Regions from separate parts of the Cellulomonas sp. PSBB021 genome, predicted to be linked through region 1. Evidence: predicted binding sites of a transcription regulator. Region 1 holds the regulator's gene; the other holds the start of a gene.

Evidence for each region. Region 1 encodes HspR, which represses chaperone genes until heat shock. Its sites were predicted from a motif close to AAGTTGAGTCNNNNNGACTCAACTT; they were not measured.
Region 2: the regulator HspR is predicted to act here: its motif matches at 3,977-4,001, upstream of clpB (ATP-dependent chaperone ClpB).

The regions. Positions count from the first base shown of each region.
Region 1 covers NZ_CP021430.1:2,637,409-2,643,436, forward strand. The annotation lists gene CBP52_RS12115 (GlxA family transcriptional regulator) at 1-484, shown strand, start outside; gene CBP52_RS12120 (L-fuculokinase) at 546-2,033, opposite strand; gene CBP52_RS12125 (heat shock protein transcriptional repressor HspR) at 2,069-2,479, opposite strand; gene CBP52_RS12130 (DnaJ C-terminal domain-containing protein) at 2,529-3,497, opposite strand; gene CBP52_RS12135 (nucleotide exchange factor GrpE) at 3,535-4,167, opposite strand; gene dnaK (molecular chaperone DnaK) at 4,164-6,020, opposite strand.
Region 2 covers NZ_CP021430.1:3,348,814-3,354,841, forward strand. The annotation lists gene CBP52_RS17700 (hypothetical protein) at 1-594, shown strand, start outside; gene CBP52_RS15380 (hypothetical protein) at 650-1,324, shown strand; gene CBP52_RS15385 (alpha/beta hydrolase) at 1,430-2,398, opposite strand; gene CBP52_RS15390 (histidine phosphatase family protein) at 2,491-3,162, opposite strand; gene CBP52_RS15395 (membrane lipoprotein) at 3,359-3,940, shown strand; gene clpB (ATP-dependent chaperone ClpB) at 4,061-6,028, shown strand, end outside.

The sequences.
Region 1 (6,028 bases):
GGGCGTCGCCTCCGGGATCGACGCGTGCCTGCACCTGGTGCGCACCGACCTCGGGGCCGCCGTCGCCAACCGGGTCGCTCGCGCCATCGTCGCCGCACCGCACCGCGACGGCGGGCAGGCGCAGTTCATCGCGCGCGACACCCCCACGCACACCGCGAGCGCGCTCGCCGCGACCCGCGCCTGGGCGCTCGAGCACCTGCACGAGCCGCTCACCGTCGCGGACCTCGCGCGCCACGCACGCATGTCGGCACGCACCCTCGCGCGCGCGTTCGACGCCGAGACCGGCCGGTCACCGCTGCGCTGGCTCACCGCCGCGCGCGTCGACCGCGCGCGTGACCTGCTCGAACGCACCGCGTGGAGCACGGACCGCGTCGCGCACGAGTCGGGCCTGGGCACCGCCGCGAACATGCGCCTGCACTTCCACCGCCAGGTGGGCGTCAGCCCCTCGGACTACCGCCGCACCTTCGCGAACGCCCCCACATGACCGCCCGGCCACTCTCGCGCGAAGCCGTGCGTTCCTCGCCGATGCGTGCAGGGCCGGGGGTCTAGCGCGGGGCGGTGGCGGCGACGACGAAGTCCGCGAGCCGGTGTGCGACGAGGGCAGGGTCCAGGTTCGTGGGGCTCTCGGGTGCCGGGTGGGCCGCGAGCACCGGGGCGGAGGCGACCAGGGCGGCGCGCTCCGCGGCCAGGAGCGCCGCGCCGGCGGCGACCGCCTCCTCGTCGGCCACCACGTGCACCGGGACCGGTGTGCACCAGCGTTTCAGCGCCGCCCACGCCGGGTTCGCCGCGACCGGGCGGCCGAGCGCGAGCACCCGTGCCGGCGGCGCGCCCGCGAGCGCGGCCTGCGCGTCGAGCATCCAGCGCGCGTGCAGCACCGCGCCCAGCAGGACGCCGCGCACCGCCGCGACCGGGTCGTCCGGCACGCGGCCGACCGCGCGGAGGGTCGCCGTCGCGTCGGGTGCCGGGGTCTGCCGTCCGTGCACGTAGGGCAGCACGACGAACGCCGCCGGCCCGTCGGCGGTGAGCTGGGCGACGAGCGCGTCGTCGACCACCGACGCACGCTCGAGCAGGTGCGCACGCTCGTCGTCGGGCGCGAGGCTCGCGAGCCACGCCGCGACCGCGCCCCCGGCGCTCGACGACCCCGCCACGAGCGCGGGCCGGTCCCCGCGGACCGTGCGCACCAGGCTCATGCCCGCCGCCGCGACGGGGCCCGGCTCGGGGTCGTGCGCCAGCACCGTGCAGACGACCTCCGACGTGCCGACGGAGTTCGCGACGTCACCGGCCGACCGGACACCCGCGGCGAACGCCCCGACGGCGTGGTCGTGCCCCGCGACCGTCACGGGCGTACCCGCCGGCAGCCCGGCGTCGGTGAGGGGCCCGGTCCGCAGCGGGACCGTCTCACCGGGCCGCAGGACGCGCGGCAGGTGCCGCGGCGCGAGCCCGACCTCCGCGAGCAGCTCGGCGTCGAACCCGGTCGGCACCTCCCCCGGGACGCCCAGCCGGTACGCCATGGTCCGGCCCGCGAGCGTGTGGTCGGTGACGAGCCGGCCCGTCAGGCCCAGCACGACGAGGTCCGCAGCACCCGCCCAGCGGCCGTCGCCGTGCAGCGGCCCGCCCGCGCCGGTGCGCGCGTGCTCGTCGCGCAGCCACGCCCACGTCGCGAGGGGCACCTTCGCCGAGGCACGGACCCCCGTCGTGGCGAACAGCTCGGCGCGGCCGAGCCGTGCCGCGAGCTCGTCGGACTGCCGGCCCGCGCGGTGCCCGTCCCAGCGCAGCCAGTCCCCGCGCGGCTCGTCGTCGGGCCCCACGGGCACGCCCGTCTCCGCCATCGACGCGACGCCGACCGCAGCGGGGACCGGCGTGCCCGGCGAGGCGTCGAGCACCTGACGCGTGAGGTCGGCGACGACACGCAGCAGGTCGGCCGGCGCGGGCGTCGGCGCGGACGCGACCGCGAGCGTGCGCGGCACGGCGACGTCGACCACCGCGACCTTGATGTGCGTCGTCCCGACATCGACCCCCAGCGCGGTCCCCACCCCGCCATCCTGCCGCCTCCTGGCCGGCGGGTGGGTCAGCGGGTGGGGCGCCAGAGGACGACAGCGGACGTCGAGGCGGTGATCGCGCGGGGCGGCTGGGCGACGCGCGGGGTGCGGGGCGCGCGCCTCGTCGCGACCACGTCCCCGCGGGGGTCCGCGGTGAACACGCGACGCCCGGGCTCGACGAACGAGCGCAGGTAGTCGACCTGCCGCTCGAGCCGCAGCACCTGCGCCTCGAGCTCGAGGATGCGCTTGATGCCCGCGAGGTTGATGCCCTCGTCCTGCGACAGCCGCTGCACCTCGCGCAGCGTCGCGACGTCCCGCAGGGAGTAGCGCCGCCCGCGTCCCGCGGTGCGCCGCGGCGAGACCAGGCCGAGCCGGTCGTACTGCCGCAGGGTCTGCGGGTGCATGCCGGCGAGCTCGGCGGCGCGCGAGATCACGAACATGGGCGTGTCCTCGTTCACTTCGCACCTCCCGCCGGCCGGTCGCGCCGGGTCACGCGCGCGCCTGCTCCATGAGGGACGCGCGGGGGTCCTCGCCGCTGGTCGCGATGCCGAACGCCTGGACCGCCTCGCGTGCCGCGTCGGACAGGCGCTGGGGCACGACGACCTGCACGGTCACCATGAGGTCGCCGGGGGCCTTCGCCGACCCGGACGCGGGCACGCCCTTGCCCTTGACGCGCAGCGTGCGCCCCGACGGCGTGCCCGCCGGGACCTTGACCCGCACGCTCTCGCCGTCGAGCGTCGGCACGTCGATCGTCGCGCCCAGCGCGGCCTCGTCGAACGCCACCGGCACGGTGACCTTGAGGTTGCGCCCGTCGAGCGTGAACACCGGGTGCGGCGCGACGTGCACGGTCACGACGAGGTCGCCCGCGGGGGCCCCGGGCTCACCGGGCCGCCCCTTGCCACGCAGCCGGATCTTCTGCCCGTCGCGCACCCCGGACGGGATGCGGGCGTTGACGGTGCGGCCGCCGACCTGCAACGACACGGTCGACCCCTCGACGGCCTGCCGGAACGGCAGCTCGACGGCCGCCGCGAGGTCCGCACCCGGCTGCGGTCCGCGCTGGAACCCGCCACCGAACATGCCCCCGAGGATGTCCTCGAAGCCACCCGCACCGCCGCTCGAGTAGCGGACGCGGGTGTTGCCGCCGCCGCCCCCGAACATGCCGCCCAGGATGTCCTCGAACCCGCCGCCGCCACCGCGGCCGCCCGCCGTGAAGCGGGCACCGCCGGCCATCGCGCGCAGCTGGTCGTACTGCTGGCGCTGCTCGGGGTCGGACAGCACCGAGTACGCCTCGCCGATGTCCTTGAACTGCGCCTCGGCCTTCGCGTCACCCGGGTTGTGGTCCGGGTGCTTCTCCCGCGCGAGCTTGCGGTACGCCTTCTTGATCGTGGCCGCGTCGGCGTCCTTGGGGACGCCGAGGACCGAGTAGAAGTCCTTCTCGAGCCAGTCCTGCCCGGTCACGGCGCCTCCCTCCTCGTGATGTCGTGCGTGCTCGTCGTCAGGCCTCCGGGTCCACCACCGCGACGCGTGCCGCGCGCAGCACCCGGTCCTTGGTCCGGTAGCCCGGCTGCAGGACCATCTGCACGGTCGACGTCGTCACGTCGGCCGAGTGCGAGTGCATGAGCGCCTCGTGCACCGCCGGGTCGAACTCCTCGCCCGCGGCGCCGTACCGCTCGACGCCGAACCGCCCGAGAGTCGCCTCGAGCTTCTCGGCGATCGACGCGAACGGCCCCTCGGCGAGGTCACCGTGCTGGCGGGCCAGCTCGATGTCGTCGAGCACCGGGATGAGCGCCTCGGCGACCGCCGCGACACCGCGCTCGTGCGCGGCGAGCACCTCGGTCTTCGAGCGCTTCACGTACGCGTTGTACTGCTGCTCGAGGTTGTAGTGCGCCGCCTGGGCGCGCTGCAGCTCCTCGAGCCGCTCGTCGGCCAGCCGCTGCGCGTCCGACGCCTCGCCACCGCCGGCCGCGGCGGCCTCGGCCTCCGCGATCACGGCCTCCTCGGGCGTGGGCTCACGCACCTGGCCGGTCTCCGGATCGATGCGGCGCTTGTCCGTGAACCGGGGCGCCTCGTTCTCGGGGGTGTCCCCCGGGCCCTGCTCGGGCCCGGGGGTCGTCGGCTGGTCCGTCACTTCTTGTCGTCCTCGTCGTCGACGATCTCGGCGTCGACCACGTCATCGTCGGACGACGAGCCCGCGTCACCCGTCGGGGCGTCGGCCGGGGTCTCCGCCTGGGCCTGCGAGTAGATGGCCTCGCCGATCTTCTGCGCGGACGTGGACAGCGCCGTCGTCGCGGACTTCACCGCGTCGGTGTCGGTGCCCTCGAGCGCCTTCTTCAGGTCGTCGACCTTGGACTGCACCTCGGTCTTGACGTCCTCCGGCAGCTTGTCGGCGTTGTCGACGAGCAGCTTCTCCGTCGAGTAGACGAGCTGCTCGGCGCTGTTGCGCGCCTCGGCGTCCTCGCGGCGCTTCTTGTCCTCCGCCGCGTGCTCCTCGGCCTCGCGCACCATGCGCTCGATGTCCTCCTTGGGGAGGGCCGAGCCACCGGTGATCGTCATCGACTGCTCCTTGCCCGTGCCGCGGTCCTTGGCGGACACGTGCACGATGCCGTTCGCATCGATGTCGAACGTGACCTCGATTTGCGGCAGCCCGCGCGGCGCCGGCGCGATGCCGGTCAGCTCGAACGTGCCCAGCGGCTTGTTGTCCCGCGCGAACTCACGCTCGCCCTGGAACACCTGGATGAGCACCGACGGCTGGTTGTCCTCCGCGGTGGAGAAGATCTCCGAGCGCTTCGTCGGGATGGCCGTGTTGCGCTCGATGAGCTTGGTCATCACGCCCCCCTTGGTCTCGATGCCGAGGCTCAGCGGGGTGACGTCGATCAGCAGGACGTCCTTGCGGTCGCCCTTCATGACACCGGCCTGCAGCGCGGCACCCACGGCGACGACCTCGTCGGGGTTCACGCCCTTGTTCGGCTCGCGGCCGCCCGTGAGCTCCTTGACGACCTCGGTGACCGCGGGCATGCGGGTCGAGCCGCCGACGAGCACGACGTGGTCGATGTCGGACAGCTGGATGCCCGCGTCGCGGATGACCGCGTGGAACGGCGCCTTGGTCCGGTCGATCAGGTCCTGCGTCATCTGCTGGAACTGCGCGCGCGTGAGCTTGGTGTCCAGGTGGATGGGGCCGTTCTCGCTCATCGACAGGTACTGCAGCGAGATGTTGGTGCTGGTGGCCGACGAGAGCTCCTTCTTGGCCTGCTCCGCCGCCTCACGCAGACGCTGCAGCGCGATCTTGTCCTTCGACAGGTCCACGCCGGACGAGTTCTTCACCTCGGTGACCAGGAAGTCGACGATCCGGTTGTCCCAGTCGTCGCCGCCCAGGCGGTTGTCGCCGGACGTCGCGCGGACCTCGATCGTCGAGAAGCCGTCGTCGTCCTTGCCGACCTCCAGGAGGGACACGTCGAACGTGCCACCGCCGAGGTCGAAGACGAGGATGAGCTCGTCCTCCTTGCCCTTCTCCAGGCCGTACGCGAGCGCCGCCGCCGTGGGCTCGTTGATGATGCGCAGGACGTTGAGGCCCGCGATCGCGCCCGCGTCCTTGGTCGCCTGGCGCTCGGCGTCGTTGAAGTACGCCGGGACCGTGATGACGGCCTCGGTGACGGGCTCGCCCAGGTACGCCTCCGCGTCACGCTTGAGCTTGCCGAGCACACGCGCCGAGATCTCCTGCGCGGTGTACTTCTTGTCGTCGATGTCGACGGTCCAGTCCGTGCCCATGTGACGCTTGACGGACGAGATCGTGCGGTCGACGTTGGTGACGGCCTGGCGCTTGGCGATCTCGCCGACGAGCACCTCGCCCGTCTTCGAGAACGCCACGACCGACGGAGTCGTGCGCGACCCCTCCGCGTTGGCGATGACCGTGGGCTCGCCACCCTCGAGGACGGCGACGACGGAGTTCGTCGTGCCCAGGTCGATGCCGACTGCTCGTGCCATGTGTGATG
Region 2 (6,028 bases), 710 kb from region 1:
TCGCCGGGCGTGACGGTCGCGCCCGCGCCCATCAGCAACGTCACGCGCGCCTCGATCTCCGGCACCGTCGCGTACGGGAAGACGGTGTGGGCCGACCGCGGCACGTGGTCGACGCCGCCGACGTCGACGAGCGTGCAGTGGTTGCGCGACGGCGTGGAGATCAGCGGCGCGACCGGCTCGTCGTACAAGGTCGCCAAGTCCGACGTGGGCAAGCGGCTGTCGGTGCGCGTGACCGCGCGCGCGGCGGACGGCTCGCAGGCGCGGTCGACGTCCCTGCAGACGAAGGTGCCGAAGGTGACGCCCGCCGTCAGGGTGTCCGCGCCGTCCGTGAAGGCCGGGACGGCGGTCAAGGTCACCGTCGTGGTCGACTCCGGCGGCGTCGTGACCAAGCCGCTCGGGACCGTCGCGGTGACGCTCGGCTCGAAGACCACCACGGTCACCCTGACCGCGGCCCGGGCCGGGACGGTCACCGTCACCATGCCCGCGCAGGTCAAGGGCTCGTACACGGTCACAGCCAGGTACACGCCGACGTCCACCTCGACGACGTACCTCAACGGCGCGACCTCGTCGGCCCTGACGGTCAAGGTCACCTGACCGTCCGCGGCCCTGCCCGACCCGCTCCCCGGCACCACCCTCGTCGTCGTACACCGTGACCGCGGCCGACGGCGGCACGCGGCTGTCGGCGCGCGTGACCGCGCGCGGCGGCGCGGGCTGGCTGCCGACGTCAGTGACGTCGACGCCCGTCACCGTCGTCCCGCCGATCACGAACGTGACCCGGGTGACGATCTCGGGCACGGTCGGCTACGGCCGGACGGTGTGGGCCAAGCGTGGTGAGTGGTCGCCCGGCCCGGTCTCGACGAGCGTGCAGTGGCTGCGCGACGGCGTCGCGATCGCCGGCGCCACGGCGTCGTCGTACAAGGTCGCCAAGTCCGACGTGGGCAAGCAGCTGTCGGTGCGGGTGACCGCGCGGGGCGCGGACGGCTCGGTCGCGCGCTCGACGTCGGTGCAGACGAAGGTGCCGCGCGTGACGCCGACGGTGAAGCTGTCGGTGCCGTCGGTCACGGCGGGCTCGACGCTCAAGGCGACCGTGCGGGTCGACTCGGGTGGCCTGGTGACCAAGCCGCTCGGGTCGGTCGCGGTGACGATCGGCACCAAGACCGTCACGGTCACGATGACCGCGACGCACGCCGGGACGACGACCGTCACGCTGCCCGCCCAGGCGAGGGGGTCGTACAAGGTCACAGCGGTGTACAGGCCGACCTCGAGCTCCACGACCTACCTGAACGGCGCGAGCTCGTCGGCGGTGTCGGTCAAGGTCACCTGACGGTGCGGGCCCGGGGCGCACGCGGCGAGCGTCCGCTCCGGGCTCGCGGCCAGGCGAGCGCGGTCAGACGGGCGCGGTCAGACGGGCGCGGTCAGGCGAGCGCGGTCAGGCGGGCGCGTGCGCGTCGAGGAACGCCACGACCGCGCGCAGGTACTCCTCGCGTGCGGGGGCGGGGGACAGCGCGAGGTCGTGCGCGCCGCCGGGGACCGTGGTCAGCGTGACGTGCGGGCCGAGCCCGGGGGCGCGCGCGGCGATCTGGGCGACGTCGAGCACCGAGTCGGTGGTCAGCAGACCGTCGTGGAGGCGGTCGTCGGGACCCGTGGCGTCGGACGTCAGGACCAGCACGGGCTCGCGGATGTCGAGCCCGCGCGCGACGCGCGCGTGCCCGGCGCGGATGGTGCGGATGAACGACGCGCGCACCGGGAAGCCCTCGTGCGGCTTCCACGCCAGCTCGTACGTCCACTCGCCGCCCGAGCCGGCGTGCAGCGCGCGCCCGTAGTGCGGCTGGATGTGACCGACGACGAGCTCGGGGGTGACGCGACCGAGCACGCGCAGGATGCGCGTGAGCACCACGCGGTCGAACCAGGGCTTGCGCAGATCGAGCCAGGGCGAGTTGAGCACCACGGCGTCCACGCGCCCGGGGCGCGCGTCCGCCCACAGCGCCGCGACCAGACCGCCCGTGGAGTGCCCCAGCAGCGCGACGCGGTCGTGGTCGGCGCGCAGGAGCGCGACGGCCGCGTCGATCTCGTGTGCGTACCCCGCGAGCTCGCGCGTGTGGTTGGGGCGCCGGCCCTCGCGGATGGACCGGCCGTAGTCGTGCAGGTCGAGCCCGTACAGGTCCCAGCCCGCGGCGTCGAGCGCGTCCGCGACGTGCGGGTGGAAGAAGTAGTCGACGAACCCGTGCAGGTACAGCACCGCACGCCGGTGGCGCGGTGGTCGGTGCACGAGGGTGGCGACGGGGTCGACGCCCTCGCGCGCACTCTCGTCGTCGGGCGGCAGCTCGAGCGTCCGCGCGACCCACGCGCCACCCAGCACGTCCGGCTGCTCGTCACCCCATGCGGCCCCGTCCCTCATCTGCGCATCGTGCCCCACGCGCCGCACGCGCCGCGACGCGCTGACGGGTGGACTTGCGCTCACCAGGCGAGCGCAAGTCCACCCGCTGCGACTCAGGCGACCGGCGCGAGCGCGGGGCGGGTGGCACCGGGCGTCGCGGGGCGCGCCGCGAGCGCGCCCTGGGCGGCGACGTCCTCGGCCAGCCGCGCGATGCGGGCCGTGCCGTCGTCGTCGACCTCGACCGTGCTGACCGACGCGTTGGGCAGCGCGACGAGGCCGACGGGCGCGAGCGTCGCGAGGTACGCGCCGAGCGCGAGGCCGTGGCCGACGACGAGCACGTGCTCGTCGGTGCCGAGGTGCTGCTCGACGAGCCGCGCGAACACCCGGGTCGTGCGGCCCATGAAGTCGGCCGCGTGCTCGCCGCCCGGCAGCCCGGGGTGCGTGCCCGCGAGCACCTGCTCGACGAGCGTGGGCCAGGGCTGGACGGCGTCGAGCGTGTGCTCGGGCCGGCGCTCGTACACGCCGAAGTGGTACTCGCGCAGGTCCACGTGCGTGCGCAGGCGCACGTCCTCGTGGTGGCGCAGGAGCTCGACCGCGGTCGAGACGGCGCGTCCGGACGGTGAGGACCAGGCGGCCGTGAACGGGGTGCCGGCCAGGTGCCGGGCGGTGGTCCGGACGCCCTGGCGTCCGTCGCGCGTCAGCGGGGAGTCGCAGCGGCCCTGCAGGACGCGGCGTGCGTTGAAGTGGGTGCGCCCGTGCCGTACGAGCGTGAGTGTGAGGGTCATCGTCGCCCTTCCGTCGTCATCGGTCGCGCTCGACGCTAGGGCGGCGAGGTTGCCGGGCGGCGACGACGAGGTGTCGGCTCGATGCACGTCCCGCGCTGCACGGCGGCCACGCCCCGGCCCAGGTTCGACGACCGGGCCGGGGCCTCGTCGTCCGCCGGGCGGCCGCGCGCGGGCGGCGGCCGGTACGGTGCGAGGCATGAACCGCGCTCGGGGCTGCCGCGACCGTGACCGCAGGGGTGCGGTGGCCGCCGCCGGTGGGCTCGTCGGGGCGCTCGTCGTGCTGGTGCTCGGCGCGTGCGGCGGCGGGACCACCGGGACCGGCGGCGCGGACGTCGCGGCGCGGATGCAGTACGCGGGGATCGCACGGGACCTGGTCTACGTGACCGACGTCGACGGGTTCGACCTCGCCGTGCAGTCCGTCGGGGTCTCGGGCGACGAGGGCATGTCCGCGGCCTACGTCAGCCCGGCCGGCACGGTGCTGCTGCGCACGTCCCGCGCAGCCGGCGGACAGGCTCCGGCGTGCGCACAGCTCGAGGACGACGGCGTGGGAGCCTCGTGCGAGGTGGTGGCCGACGGCGTGCACGTGCTGCTCGAGGGCGACGGCGTGGACGCCGCGACCCTGCGCGCGGCGGGCGCTGCGGTGCGTCCGGCGCGCGACGGCGAGCTCGCCACCCTCTTCTCCGAGCTCCCCACGCCCCCGGAGGGCGAGCCGGTGGAGCGCGGCGACCTGCCTGGGGGCGACGGCGCTCCGGACAACGACCCCGGCCCGGGCGGCTGACCCGCGCACGTCGCCCGCGCTCGGGCAGCGGATCTCAAGTTGAGCGGAATACACTCAACTTTGTCGCGTTGGGATGTGCAGACGCATCGACGACGCGCGAGACTCGCGCAGGGAGGTCACGTGGACGCCAAGCTCACCACCCGCTCGCAGGAGGCGCTCGGCAGCGCCATCCAGTCCGCGAGCGCCGCCGGCAACCCGCAGCTGGAGCCGGCACACATCCTCGACGCGCTGCTCCAGCAGGAGGGCGGCGTCGCGAACGGTCTGCTCGACGCGGTCGGCGCCGACCGCGGGGCCCTCGGCCGTGCGGTGCGCGGCATCCTCGTCAACCTGCCCTCGTCGTCGGGCTCGACGGTCGCGCAGCCCAGCGCGTCGCGCGCGACCGCCGCCGCCATCGAGGCGGCCAACGCGGAGGCACGCACGCTCGGCGATGACTACGTCTCGACCGAGCACCTGCTCATCGGCCTGGCGGCCGGGCAGTCCGGCGTGGCCGACGCGCTGCGCGCGGCCGGGGCGTCGCGCGACGCCCTGCTCGCCGCGCTGCCGACCGTACGCGGCAACGCGCGCGTCACCAGCCCAGACCCGGAGGGCACCTACAAGGCCCTCGAGAAGTACGGCGTGGACCTCACGCAGCGCGCGGCCGAGGGCAAGCTCGACCCGGTGATCGGGCGTGACTCGGAGATCCGGCGCGTCGTGCAGGTGCTGTCCCGCCGCACCAAGAACAACCCCGTGCTGATCGGCGAGCCCGGCGTGGGCAAGACCGCCGTCGTCGAGGGGCTCGCGCAGCGCATCGTCGAGGGCGACGTGCCGGAGTCCCTGCGCGGCAAGAAGCTGGTCGCGCTCGACCTCGCCTCGATGGTCGCGGGCGCCAAGTACCGCGGAGAGTTCGAGGAGCGGCTCAAGGCCGTGCTCGAGGAGATCAAGGGCTCCGACGGGCAGGTCGTGACGTTCATCGACGAGCTGCACACGGTCGTCGGCGCGGGTGCCGGCGGCGAGGGCGCGATGGACGCGGGCAACATGCTCAAGCCCATGCTCGCGCGCGGCGAGCTGCGGCTCGTCGGCGCGACCACGCTCGACGAGTACCGCGAGCACATCGAGAAGGACCCCGCGCTCGAGCGGCGGTTCCAGCAGGTGTTCGTCGGCGAACCGTCCGTGGAGGACACCGTCGCGATCCTGCGCGGGCTCAAGGAGCGCTACGAGGCGCACCACAAGGTGACGATCTCCGACGCGGCGCTCGTCGCCGCCGCTGCGCTGTCCGACCGGTACATCACGGGCCGCCAGCTCCCCGACAAGGCGATCGACCTCGTCGACGAGGCCGCGTCGCGCCTGCGCATGGAGCTCGACTCGTCGCCCATCGAGATCGACGAGCTGCAGCGCGCCGTGACGCGCCTCGAGATGGAGGAGGTCGTCCTCTCCGAGTCCGACGACCCTGCGTCGCTGGACCGGCTCGAGCGGCTGCGCGCCGACCTCGCGGACCGTCGCGAGGAGCTCGCGGCGCTCAACGCGCGCTGGGAGAAGGAGAAGGCGGGCCACAACCTCGTCGGCGAACTCAAGGCGCGCCTGGACGCGCTGCGCTCGGACGCCGAGCGGCTCCAGCGCGAGGGCGACCTGGAGAAGGCCGCGCGCATCCTGTACGGCGAGATCCCCACGCTCCAGCGGCAGATCGCCGACGCTGAGGCGACGGAGGCCGAGCAGGACACGGTCGACGCACCGCCGATGATCGCGGAGAAGGTCGGCCCCGACGAGATTGCCGAGGTCGTCTCGGCGTGGACGGGCATCCCCGCGGGCCGCATGCTCGAGGGCGAGACCGCCAAGCTTCTGCGCATGGAGGAGGTGCTCGGCGAGCGCCTGATCGGCCAGAAGAAGGCCGTCGCCGCGGTCTCCGACGCGGTGCGCCGCGCCCGCGCGGGCATCAGCGACCCCGACCGTCCCACCGGCTCGTTCCTGTTCCTCGGCCCCACGGGCGTCGGCAAGACCGAGCTCGCGAAGGCGCTCGCGGACTTCCTGTTCGACGACGAGCGCGCGATGGTCCGCATCGACATGTCCGAGTACGCGGAGAAGCACTCCGTGGCGCGGCTCGTCGGTGCACCT